DNA from 3 places in the Proteus sp. CA142267 genome. Region 1 is predicted to be linked to each of the others. Evidence: predicted binding sites of a transcription regulator. Region 1 holds the regulator's gene; each other region holds the start of a gene.
The links. The regulator PurR, encoded in region 1, represses purine synthesis genes. The targets are predictions, from matches to a motif close to CANGCAAACGTTTGCNTG.

Region 1 (4,294 bases):
TAAACCAATAAGAAGAATAGGTTTACGACCGACTTTGTCAGAAAGTGGTCCCCAAAGTAACTGAGCAACAGCAAAGCCAAATAAAAAGATACTTAAGCTATTACTAATAGCACCTTCGCTGATAGAGAGCTCACGTTGCATCATACCAAATGCAGGTAAGTACATATCAATAGCTAAGTAACCTAGCATACTCAAACCAGCTAGGTACACCATAAAGCTCATAGGTGTTTTTGATTGTGTGGATGTTTTAGAATTCATTTTATTTTCTATGCTATGTGATGTAGAACATTTTATGTATTGTAACTAAGACCTATTTTACTTGTGAAACGGGAATATTTGGTTAATGCTGTGAAAAATTTTCAAAGGAATAAACTCTATGTGGTCAGAATACTCTTTAGAAGTTGTTGATGCAGTCGCAAGAACAGGAAGTTTTAGCTCAGCTGCTCAAGAATTGCACAGAGTGCCATCCGCCGTTAGTTACACTGTTCGGCAATTAGAGGAATGGCTTGCCGTTCCTCTGTTTGAGCGCCGTCATCGTGATGTAGAATTAACCGACGCAGGTAAAATTTTCATCAAAGAAGCACGATCTGTTATCAAAAAAATGAATGACACTCGGCATCTTTGTCAACAAGTTTCTAATGGATGGCGCGGTCAATTTAGTATAGCAGTTGATGGCATTGTTAAACCTGAAAGAACACAACAACTTATTCTCGATTTCTACCGCCATTTTCCAGATATAGAACTGTATGTCTACCCTGAAGTATTTAATGGCGTATGGGACTCCTTAGTTAATGGTCGTGTTGATTTAGCCATTGGTGCAACAAGAGCCTCACCAATCGGTGAACGTTATAGTTTTAGAGATATGGGATTTATGCCTTGGCGCTGCGTTTGCCATGTTGATCACCCTTTAGCGAAAGCACCGCATCCATTAACGGATGATGAAATGCGACCTTATCCAAGTTTATGCTTAGAGGATACCTCACGCAGCTTACCAAAACGTGACACTTGGGCACTCAATAATCAGCGTAGAATGGTTGTTCCGACATGGGATATGGGGCTTGAGTGCTTGTTAGCGGGATTATGCGTTGGAATGGTGCCTTGGCATCGTGCTGAGCCTTTAATTGAACAAGGTAAGTTGGTAACTTTACAACTGGCACAACCATTGCCAGACAGCCCATGCTGCCTGACGTGGGTCGATAAAAGTGAATCACCCGCTTTGACATGGTTGTTAGATTATCTTGGAGATAGCCAAACCTTAAATGAGGAATGGCTTCGCTAGAAATCCGATAGCTAAATAAATATGAATTAGCGACGATAGTCGATAAAAGGACCGTCAGCAACTGAACGTCGCTCAACTAATCGTGGATGAACTTCGATTGTTTGAGCGTCTTCGCGTTTATTGACGATACGATCAAGCAGCATCGATAATGCCATTTGACCTAGACGTTCTTTTGGCTGGTGGACGGTTGTTAGTGCAGGTGTAAAATAGCGTGCATTACGAATATTGTCATAGCCAACAATAGAAATATCTAAAGGAACACGCAGGCCAAGTTCATCCGCAGCACAAATTGCCCCCATCGCCATCACATCACCACCACAAAAGACAGCAGTCGGTCGATGTTTTTGGTTTAGCATTTGGTACATGGCTTTATAGCCAGATTCTGGTTCAAAGTCGCCTTGTACAATCCATTCGTCTTTGACAGTTATTTTGGCTTCTTCCATGGCTTTTAAGAAACCTTGTAAGCGACCACCACCTGTATTACGTTCTAATGGGCCTGGGATAATACCAATATCACGATGACCTCGCTCAATAAGGTAACGACCTGCAATATAACCACCATGGAAAGCGTTATCGATAATGGTATCTGTAAAGTCGCCACGCGCTTTACCCCAATCCATGACAACCATTGGAATATTACGATAGCCTTCTAAAAGAGTAAGAAGGTGATCGGGATATTCAGAACACATGACTAATAATCCATCAACACGTTTTTGTGCCAGCATCGCTAAATAGGCTTTTTGTTTATCAAGGTTATTATGTGAATTACATAAAATCAGTGTGTAGCCTTTGCTATAACAACTATTTTCAACAGCTTCAATCACTTCAGCAAAGTAAGGAGCTTCACTGGACGTGGCTAACAGGCCAATAGATTTGGTGTGATTGACTTTTAAACTACGCGCAACGGCACTAGGCGAATAATTTAACTCTTTTATAGCGGCCCAAACTGCTGCCCGTGTGTTCTCAGCAACAAAACGTGTTTTGTTGATCACATGAGAAACAGTCGTGGTTGATACGCCTGCGCGTTTTGCCACGTCTTTTATTGTTGCCATGGTGTGGAAAACTCCTGACCTTCATTGGTCTCTTTTATCTAATTTTATGGTTTAACTGCCAGTATAGTCATACATAGGGCAAACACTGGCAATAATTTAGCGATTAGCTGTGAATTTTGTATGATCTAGCTCAAAAGTGAAAGTATTAATCAATGTTATAAATTGTGCACTGGTCGCTATTTTAGCAAATTTTGATATGTGATAATAATTAACCATGACAAGGTTATGGTTAAAAAAGTGTATTATAATCATTTTGAGGGAGAAATAGATGGATACGGATCTGAAATTTGGTTTGAGTACAGCAGTAGCAGCGCTTGTTATGATTGTTTTATTTTCGACTATGTTGTTCTAATCACTGCTTTATAGAATATCCGATCAATTTAAATAATAGATTATCGAATATCTGAATATAACAAAGGGCTCAAGGCCCTTTGTTATTTTGTCACCAAAAATGAATCTCAATCACTCACCTTTGATTATTAAGCTCAATTAAGCAAGGTTAGCTTCAACAAATGACCAGTTAACCAGTGCCCAGAACTCTTCTAAATATTTAACGCGCGCATTGCGGTAGTCGATGTAGTAAGCATGTTCCCATACGTCTACTGTTAACAGTGGTTTGTCTGCCCCTGAAACTGGAGTTGCAGCATTAGAGGTGTTAACAATTGCAACTGAACCGTCAGCTTTTTTAACTAACCAAGTCCAACCTGAACCGAAGTTCTTAGCTGCAGCATCATTAAATTGCTTTTTGAACTCTTCAAAAGAGCCAAATGCTTTGTTGATAGCATCAGCAATTTTACCTGTTGGTGTACCACCTGCATTTGGTGCTAAGCAGTTCCAGTAGAAAGTGTGGTTCCATACTTGAGCAGCATTATTAAAGATACCGCCATCAGTAGATTTGATGATTTCTTCTAAAGATTTGCTTTCTAAATCAGTACCTTTAACCAGATTATTTAAATTGGTTACATAAGTCTGGTGGTGTTTGCCGTAGTGATATTCTAAAGTTTCTTTAGAGATGTGTGGCTCAAGAGCATCTAACGCATAAGGTAATTTTGGTAATTCGAAAGACATTGCGTACTCCTTTAAACTATCTATTTCGGGTTTTGTGCCTGAAATCATTCAATCAAAATCATTTGAATTGATAGAATGAGGCAAATGAATCACTAAGTTGTTACTATTTTGCTAATTATTTTAACAAAAATCTGCTGAAATAACAGCTAAATATCTTTTATCTATAGTTATAAGCCATATAGATTAATTATATTAATAAGAGTATATCCGTCTTGCCTGTACGTAAAGTAGCAAAAGTGCATTTGTAAGAAGAGATGTAAAAATGAAGGGGAGTATGAATTTTATTCTATTTATGTGATTTAATGAAATTTGTATATTTATTGTAGCAACCGTATTTTATATTGAAATTATACAAATAGAGTGTAGGAGTTAAAATGAGTTATAATATTGCACTATTTGATTTTCCCATTCCGAATGATTTTGAAAAGGCGTGTAAATACTTCGAAAAATATGAAGATGAAGATATTCAGGAATTAAGCCCGTCAATGTTGTTTTTTTATCAAGAAATTTCTCATCTATATCCGTGCCTTTGCGAATTACCTGATGATGACATAGATGATAGTGTGTGGTGTGATGGGCCTTTAATTAATAACTTTATGACTAAAATCCCAGTTATTGGTTTTGTTTACTCTAAAGTAGATGAGGCTCTTCCTGTAGTTATTAAATTAGCAAATAAAATGGGAATTTCAGTCCTTGATTGGCAGCAAGGAACGGTATTTAATGCTAAACAATAAAAATGATATTTAAGATGATATAAGGATTGATTTAAATTTTCCGACAATAGTTTAAGTTTTTTCAAGGGAGTGATAAAAGTATGCATGGAAGTATTATTTTTAAGTCTTTTTCTATAAAAAGTTTAGTTCAGTGTCTATTTCTGCTTATTTTTTGTAGCGTA
Region 2 (4,294 bases), on a different contig from region 1:
GCCTAAAGAAGTAAATGTGGTTGCGGTAGCTAAAAAATACACAAAGCCCAATAATATCAGCATACTCCACTGATAAACGGGCCCAAAAATCTGTTGCGTGGCTTGCATCCTGACTCCATCAAATGGGTGCAGTAACCTGAATAATCAGGAGAAAATAGCGAATAACAGACCTCTTTATCTAAGGTCTGTTCGTTTAAAGGCTATTATTCTCTAACTTTATGAGTCGGACTGCTAGCTTAATTTTTCTAAAGCCCATTTGATAGGGTACTGATAGGCATCATCAAGCATCAAGCTTAATGATTTGAGTGTCTCTTTCAGTGGTTGATTATCACGATGTACAAGATTGAGATGGCCCACTTTACGGACAGGGCGAACTTCTTTTTCATACCAATGTAAATGAACTAATGGTAATGAAAGCCATTGAGGGTTGACATCAGTACCAATCAAATTAACCATTACTGCCGGTTGGCAAACTTCAGGTTTTGGCATAGGTAAATCTAAAATTGCACGTAGATGTAACTCAAACTGGCTAATTGAGGCACCATTTTGTGTCCAATGACCACTGTTATGAACTCTAGGGGCTAATTCGTTAATAAGTAATTTATCACCAACGATAAAGCACTCCATCGCCATTACACCCACATAATTGAGCTTATTAAGGATGGCGGTCAGCATTTTTTCCGCTGATTGTTGTAGTTTTGACGCAGGTGTTGGTAAGGCGACACTCATGCGTAAAATGCCATCTTGGTGCAGGTTGTGAGTCAAAGGGTAGAAAACACAATTTCCGTTACTATCTCTTGCACCTACTAATGATACTTCACCTGAAAAAGGGATACCTTGCTCAACAATACACTCACCATAAATTTCAGCCGGTAATTGTTGTTCTTCACCGGGATGAATGCGCCATTGGCCACGACCGTCATACCCACCAACACGGCGCTTCACAATAATAAAATCACCCAATTGAGCGAAGATATCAGGCCATTGTGTTGGCGATGTTAATGGTTGCCAAGGTGCTGTTGCTAAACCTAGCTCATCAAGAAGTTGTTTTTGAGGCAATCTATCGGCAAGCAATGGGAATATGTCACGGTTTACAAAGTTAGTATGGCGTTCTAATTCTTTGGTGAGTGCGGTTTCAGGCCAGCGTTCAATTTCAGCTGTGATGATGCTTTTTTGATAAGGAACTGCTTCAGGCTCTGCATCTAATCCTACTGGATAAACTGCAATTCCTAAAGGCTCACCGGCTTGTCTTAGCATTCGCCCTAGTTGGCCATTTCCAAGAACACAAACTGGCTTCATAGTGCCTCCCTTGGATCAGGGTTATTTAAGACATCATCAGTTTGTGCTGTACGCCATGCTGTTAGTGCTTCAAAAATAGTAGAGGAGTGTAATGCTAAAATTTGAGCAGCTAATAAAGCGGCATTGGCGGCACCTGCTTTACCAATCGCTAAGGTTCCCACAGGAATACCTTTCGGCATTTGTACAATAGAGTAAAGGCTATCAACACCGCTTAATGCAGCACTTTGAACAGGAACACCTAATACAGGGACGAGTGTTTTTGCTGCGAGCATACCCGGTAAGTGGGCAGCACCGCCAGCTCCTGCAATAATGACATCAAAGCCATTACTTTTGGCTTGTTCTGCAAAGCTAAATAGCTTATCAGGGGTACGGTGTGCAGAGACAATCTCAACATGATAAGGAAGTTGTAGTGCGTCTAGTACATCAGCGGCATGAGACATTGTTGCCCAGTCACTTTTAGAGCCCATTACAATAGCGATACGAGCGGAAGAGGTATTTAGACCAACTTGAGAAGACATTACTTAACTGCTCCTGTAAGCATAAACGGATATAGCCTAATAAACTGAGCATGATAGTATCACGCTAACACACATAGGAAAACGTTTGCGTAAAGAAAAAACAGCCTTTTTATGAAGAAAATAAGCAAAACAACTTAGAAGGGGAAATGAATAAGTTCTATTTTTTCAGCCGTTACTTTAAACATAGAACCTTCAGTATGCCAAGCACCTAATACACCTCGATAATGTATTTTATCATCAATATTAACAGTATGAATTGCTGGACGATGAGTATGACCGTGGATCATCCATTCTGTATTGAAATACTTAAAAGTATCAATCACTGCCTGCGGGTTAACATCCATAATGGCATCAGACTTATACTGATTTTCGTGCTGGCTACGTGAACGCATTTTGTCAGCGATACGCAGTCGAATAAATAGAGGCAGTAGTGAGAATAAGCGCTGAATAAATTTATTATGCACTTTTTTACGGTAACGTTGATACGCATCATCATCTGTACAAAGTGTATCACCATGCAAAATTAGGATGCGATGCTTCTCAATTTCGAGCACTTTTTCTTGTGGAAGTAAGGTGATACCACTCTCTTTTGCAAAACGAGAGCCAATTAAAAAATCACGATTTCCATGAATAAAATAACAAGGTACTCCTGCATTTTTTAGCGTCATCAGAGCTTGAGCAATTTGTTGATGCAAAGGATTAGGATCATCGTCACCTATCCAAAAATCAAAAAAATCACCTAGGATATAAAGTGCTTTTGCATGAATAGCTTGTTCTTTTAAAAAGCGAAGAAAACCGGCAGTGATTGCCGGTTCATGTTCACTTAAATGCAGGTCTGCAATAAAAAGCGTACACATAAAAAGCGAGGCTTATTCGCTAACCGTTACACTTTTAATGACGATATCTTCACGAGGAACATCTTGGTGGAAACCGCTACGACCTGTGGAAACAGCTTTAATTTTATCAACAACGTCCATACCTTCAACAACTTCAGCAAAGACACAATATCCCCAACCATTTGCGTTTTCAGCACGGAAGTTTAAGAAATCGTTGTCTGCAACGTTGATAAAGAATTGAGCAGTAGCAGAATGTGGATCGTTCGTACGAGCCATTGCTAATGTACCGCGGTTGTTTGCTAGGCCATTGTTTGCTTCGTTTCTTACAGGTGCTTTGGTCGCTTTTTGGTTCATACCTGGTTCAAAACCACCACCTTGGATCATAAAACCATTGATGACACGGTGGAAAATAGTGTTATCGTAGAATCCTTCTTTACAGTAGTCTAAAAAATTTTCTACGGTTGCAGGTGCTTTGTCTGCAAATGTATTAATCACGATATCGCCGTAATTGGTATGAAAAGTAACCATATTCAGATCCTAATATAATTTTAGCTTTACCCAGATTTGGGCATAAACAACAGTCCCGTTTTTATATCACAGTTGCCTAATTTAGTCAGTATGCATCTTTTTCTCGCTCTACTTTTTCTTGCTAAATAAATCAGTAATGAAAGGAAAAAACACTTTTCGCCAAAATTTAGCAAATAATAGAAGTTTGATTGTTCACTATCAACGATTGAACAGTGAAAATAAGTGTTAAGCAGAGTAAGATGAAAACCCTAATCTTGCGTTTGCTTTGGCTGCAAGATCCAATATCCTTATTAATATCATGCTATAGTAGTTGTTATTTTCTTTTATATAAAAACGTAATAAACACGTACAGTTGAAAACGGGAACGTCCACTGATGCTAAAGATTTTTAATACTCTCACTCGCCAAAAAGAAGAATTTAAACCTATCCATGCAGGAAAAATAGGTATGTACGTGTGTGGCATCACTATTTATGACTTATGCCATATTGGTCATGGGCGTACATTTGTGGCTTTTGACGCCATAACCCGTTATCTGCGTTACTTAGGATACGATGTTAACTATGTTCGTAACGTAACGGATGTGGATGATAAAATCATCAAACGTGCGATTGAAAATAATGAAACATGTGAGCAATTAACTACTCGTATGTTAGCTGAAATGCATAAAGATTTTGATGCATTAAATATTGCTCGCCCTGATTCAGAGCCGCGTGCAACACACCATATTACTGAAATTATTGAATTAACAGAAGCGTTAATTAAACGTGGACATGCTTACGTTGCCGACAATGGCGATGTGATGTTTGCGATTGATACTGATCCTGATTATGGCTTACTTTCTCGCCAAGATTTAGAGCAGCTACAAGCCGGTGCTCGTGTTGAAGTGGCTAACGTAAAACGCAATCCAATGGATTTCGTCTTATGGAAAATGTCTAAACCGGGTGAACCAAGCTGGGAGTCTCCTTGGGGAGAAGGTCGTCCGGGCTGGCATATCGAATGTTCTGCGATGAATGGTAAAGAATTAGGACATCATTTTGATATTCATGGTGGTGGTTCAGACTTAATGTTCCCTCATCATGAAAATGAGATTGCACAATCAACTTGTGCCCATG
Region 3 (4,294 bases), on a different contig from region 1:
GACAGGTGCATTAATTCGTGCAGCTGTTCGCTTAGGCGCATTTAGTGCTGGCTCAAAAGGCCATGATGTATTACCCGCACTAGATAAATATGCCCACTCTATTGGCCTTGCATTTCAGGTACAAGATGACATTTTAGATGTCATTGGCAGCACTGAAGAAACAGGAAAACGTCAAGGCAGCGACCAAGAATCAGGGAAAAGCACATATCCTGCACTTCTTGGGTTAGAGCAAGCTCAAAAGAAAGCACAGGAATTGTATAACGAAGCACTGGATGCCTTAGCGTTTCTTGAGCAATACGAGTACGATACGACCACGCTTAAACAATTAGCGAGTTTTATCGTCGAACGGAAAAACTAATAAAAAATAAAGAGAGCAGCTTACCTGTTCTTTCCCTATTACAAGTGATTAATTAATAGGCATCACATGAGCATTGATATCGAAAAATATCCCACATTGGCGTTGGTTGAAACACCAGAAGATTTGCGCCTATTACCAAAAGAGAGTTTACCTAAACTCTGTGATGAGCTAAGGCTATTTCTTCTTAACAGTGTCAGCCGCTCAAGTGGTCACTTCGCCTCAGGTTTAGGTGCTATTGAGTTAACGGTTGCTCTTCATTACGTCTATAAAACCCCTTTTGATAATCTTATTTGGGATGTTGGTCATCAAGCCTATCCCCATAAGATCTTAACAGGTCGCCGTGACCGCATTGATACTATCCGTCAAAAAAATGGATTACATCCCTTCCCTTGGCGAGAAGAGAGTGAATACGACAAACTTTGTGTCGGTCACTCATCAACCTCTATCAGTGCAGGTTTAGGTATGGCTGTTGCAGCAGAACAAGAAAAGCTGAACAGAAAAACAGTTTGTGTGATTGGTGATGGTGCAATTACTGCGGGTATGGCTTTTGAAGCAATGAACCACGCAGGTGACATTGAGCCAGATATGCTCGTTGTACTTAATGACAACGAGATGTCAATCTCCGAAAACGTTGGTGCATTGAATAATCATCTTGCTCAATTGCTATCAGGCAAACTGTATACTACCTTACGTGAAGGTGGAAAAAAGGTCTTTTCTGGTATTCCACCAATTAAAGAATTACTGAAAAAGACAGAAGAACATATTAAAGGCATGGTTGTTCCCGGCACCATGTTTGAAGAGTTAGGCTTTAATTATATCGGCCCAGTTGATGGTCATGATGTTATTGCGTTAGTGCAAACACTCGCCAATATGCGTGATCTAAAAGGTCCTCAGCTTCTGCATATTATGACTAAGAAAGGTCGTGGGTATGCACCTGCTGAACGTGATCCTATTAGCTGGCACGCTGTACCTAAGTTTGATCCACAAGCAGGTACATTACCTAAAAGCCCTAATGCACGACCTACATTTTCTAAAATTTTTGGTGACTGGTTATGTGAAGAAGCCTCAACCGATCCGAAACTCATGGCAATTACCCCTGCTATGCGTGAAGGCTCTGGTATGGTGCGTTTCTCAAAAGAATACCCATCACAATACTTTGATGTTGCGATCGCAGAACAACACGCTGTTACCTTTGCTGCGGGTTTAGCAATTGGTGGTTATAAGCCTATCGTTGCTATCTACTCAACATTCTTACAACGCGCTTATGACCAAGTGATCCACGATATTGCCATTCAAAAACTGCCTGTTTTATTTGCTATTGATCGTGGTGGTATTGTGGGAGCAGATGGTCAAACTCACCAAGGTGCTTTTGATCTCTCATTCTTACGCTGTATTCCTAATATGATCATTATGGCACCAAGTGATGAAAATGAGTGTCGCCAAATGCTTCACACCGGTTATCACTATCAAGATGGCCCTGTTGCAGTACGTTACCCAAGGGGCTCGAGTGTTGGTGCGCAATTACAACCACTCAGTCCACTGCCTATGGGTAAAGGTATTATTCGTCGCCAAGGTAAAGACATTGCTATTCTAAACTTTGGTACATTACTACCCGAAGCATTAGAAGTAGCTGAAAAACTTGATGCAACTGTGGCTGATATGCGTTTTATCAAACCTCTTGATAAATCCCTTATCCTTTCTCTGGCAGAACAACATGATATGTTGGTAACACTAGAAGAGAATGCCATTATGGGTGGCGCAGGCAGTGGTGTTAATGAGTTATTAATGCAAGAGCGTTGCTTAGTACCTGTCTTAAACTTAGGTATACCTGATCTATTTGTACCACAAGGTGGACAAGAAGAAATCAGAACTGACTTAGGATTAGATGCTGAAGGCATTGAAAAATCAATTAAAGCCTATCAAGCTAACTGATTGAATTTAAATAATTAAAAAACCTCTCCTAATTAACTATAGGGGAGGTTAATGTATTTTCCAGACTGAAGTTTACCTACTTTTATATACTGGTTTACACTTTCAAACCTCATATTTTCCTCTTCCATTATAATTTTGTCTTTCATCACATTTTTATGAAATTCTCTGAAAACAATCATTTCCCTCATTGAATCCATTCAGCGTTAATTTATTCAATCAGTTAGATTTTTCTTTCTTTTTGCTTGCCAACGAAACGTTTCGATCATGCTCACAATATGAATAAATCAAACTTGTTTTCCCACTTTTCTTTTCTACTATGTAAACAGCGAAACGTTTCGCTGAGGAGAAAATATGAAAAAAGGTGTATTACTTAATAGTCCTATTTCGAGTGTAATTTCACGTTTAGGACACACTGACAAAATCACTATTGCAGATGCCGGATTACCTATTCCCTCCTCTGTTGAACGTATTGATCTTGCTCTCACTCAGGGTATTCCGGACTTTATGTCCGTGTTGCAAACAATCACTCATGAGATGCAAGTTGAAGCCGTGATGCTGGCAGAAGAAATTAAAACCATCAATCCCTCTCTTTTTAATGAAATCCTCTCTTATCTCTATTTATTAGAGCAAGAGCAGAAGAAGTCTATTCAAATAATGTATGTTTCACATGAAGCATTCAAAAAACAACTTACTGAAAATAAAGCTGTTATTAGAACCGGTGAATGTACGCCTTATGCCAATATTGTGTTGTTTTCTGGTGTGACTTTTTGAGGACAATATGGAACCTTTACTTGAACTTAAAGATATTGATAAGTCATTCCCCGGTGTAAAAGCACTATCAGGTGCGACGTTACGAATTTACCCTAGTCGAGTGATGGCTTTAGTCGGTGAAAACGGCGCAGGAAAATCAACACTCATGAAAGTACTCACAGGGATCTATAAAAAAGATGCCGGCGAAGTGATTTATCAAGGTGAAAGTTGTGCTTTTAATGGTCCCAAATCTTCTCAAGAAGCAGGGATAGGTATTATCCACCAAGAGCTTAACCTTATTCCTGAATTAACCATCGCAGAGAATATTTTCTTAGGTCGTGAGTTTACCCGTGCTTTTGGCGCTATCGATTGGAAGAAAATGTATGCAGAGGCCGATAAGTTATTAGCTCGATTAAATCTTGCTTACAGCAGTCACCGTTTAGTGTCTGAATTATCGATTGGTGATCAGCAAATGGTAGAAATTGCCAAGGTGCTTAGTTTTGGTTCCAAAGTAATTATTATGGATGAACCAACAGATGCATTAACTGACACTGAAACTGAGTCGCTATTTAGTGTTATTCGTGAACTAAGAGATCAAGGTTGCGGCATTGTTTATATCTCACATCGTTTAAAAGAGATCTTTGAGATTTGCGATGACGTGACTGTACTGCGAGACGGTCAGTTTATTGGTGAAAAACCTGTCGCCTCATTAAAAGAAGACACTCTAATTGAAATGATGGTTGGTCGTAAGTTAGAAGACCAATACCCTCGTATTAATATCCCTCAAGGTAAAACCAAACTCAACGTCATAAACCTCAGTGGCGAAGATGTTCATGATGTCAGTTTCTCATTACATGAAAGCGAAATTCTTGGTATTTCAGGCTTAATGGGTGCTGGTCGTACAGAATTAATGAAAATTATCTACGGCGCATTACCCAAAACCAATGGCACTGTTGAGTTAGATGGTAAGCCCTGCCAAATCAAAAAACCCGCTGAAGGTTTAGAACAAGGCATTGTTTACATCTCTGAAGATAGAAAGCGTGATGGTTTAGTGCTCGGTATGTCAGTAAAAGAAAATATGTCTTTGACTGCGCTACGTTATTTTAGCCGCGGTATGGGTGTGCTTAATCATAAAGAAGAGCAACTCACTGTTGGCGATTTTATTAAATTATTCAATATAAAAACCCCTTCAATGGATCAAACCATTGGTTTCTTATCAGGGGGAAATCAACAAAAAGTGGCTATCGCAAGAGG

Region 2: purE (5-(carboxyamino)imidazole ribonucleotide mutase) is a predicted target of PurR. The motif match lies at 1,892-1,909, and genes of this name have one in related genera.
Region 3: rbsD (D-ribose pyranase) is a predicted target of PurR. The motif match lies at 2,614-2,631, and genes of this name have one in related genera.

What each region holds. Positions count from the first base shown of each region.
Region 1 is NZ_QPMG01000004.1:85,177-89,470, reverse strand. Features, by position in the region: gene punC (purine nucleoside transporter PunC) at 1-258, opposite strand, end outside; gene punR (DNA-binding transcriptional activator PunR) at 377-1,279, shown strand; gene purR (HTH-type transcriptional repressor PurR) at 1,306-2,331, opposite strand; gene sodB (superoxide dismutase [Fe]) at 2,821-3,399, opposite strand; gene C0T34_RS09070 (hypothetical protein) at 3,774-4,133, shown strand; gene C0T34_RS09065 (hypothetical protein) at 4,214-4,294, shown strand, end outside.
Region 2 is NZ_QPMG01000001.1:1,139,608-1,143,901, reverse strand. Features, by position in the region: gene C0T34_RS05295 (MFS transporter) at 1-108, opposite strand, end outside; gene purK (5-(carboxyamino)imidazole ribonucleotide synthase) at 232-1,299, opposite strand; gene purE (5-(carboxyamino)imidazole ribonucleotide mutase) at 1,296-1,817, opposite strand; gene C0T34_RS05280 (UDP-2,3-diacylglucosamine diphosphatase) at 1,952-2,674, opposite strand; gene ppiB (peptidylprolyl isomerase B) at 2,687-3,181, opposite strand; gene cysS (cysteine--tRNA ligase) at 3,556-4,294, shown strand, end outside.
Region 3 is NZ_QPMG01000008.1:15,927-20,220, reverse strand. Features, by position in the region: gene ispA ((2E,6E)-farnesyl diphosphate synthase) at 1-358, shown strand, start outside; gene dxs (1-deoxy-D-xylulose-5-phosphate synthase) at 425-2,290, shown strand; gene rbsD (D-ribose pyranase) at 2,642-3,061, shown strand; gene rbsA (ribose ABC transporter ATP-binding protein RbsA) at 3,069-4,294, shown strand, end outside.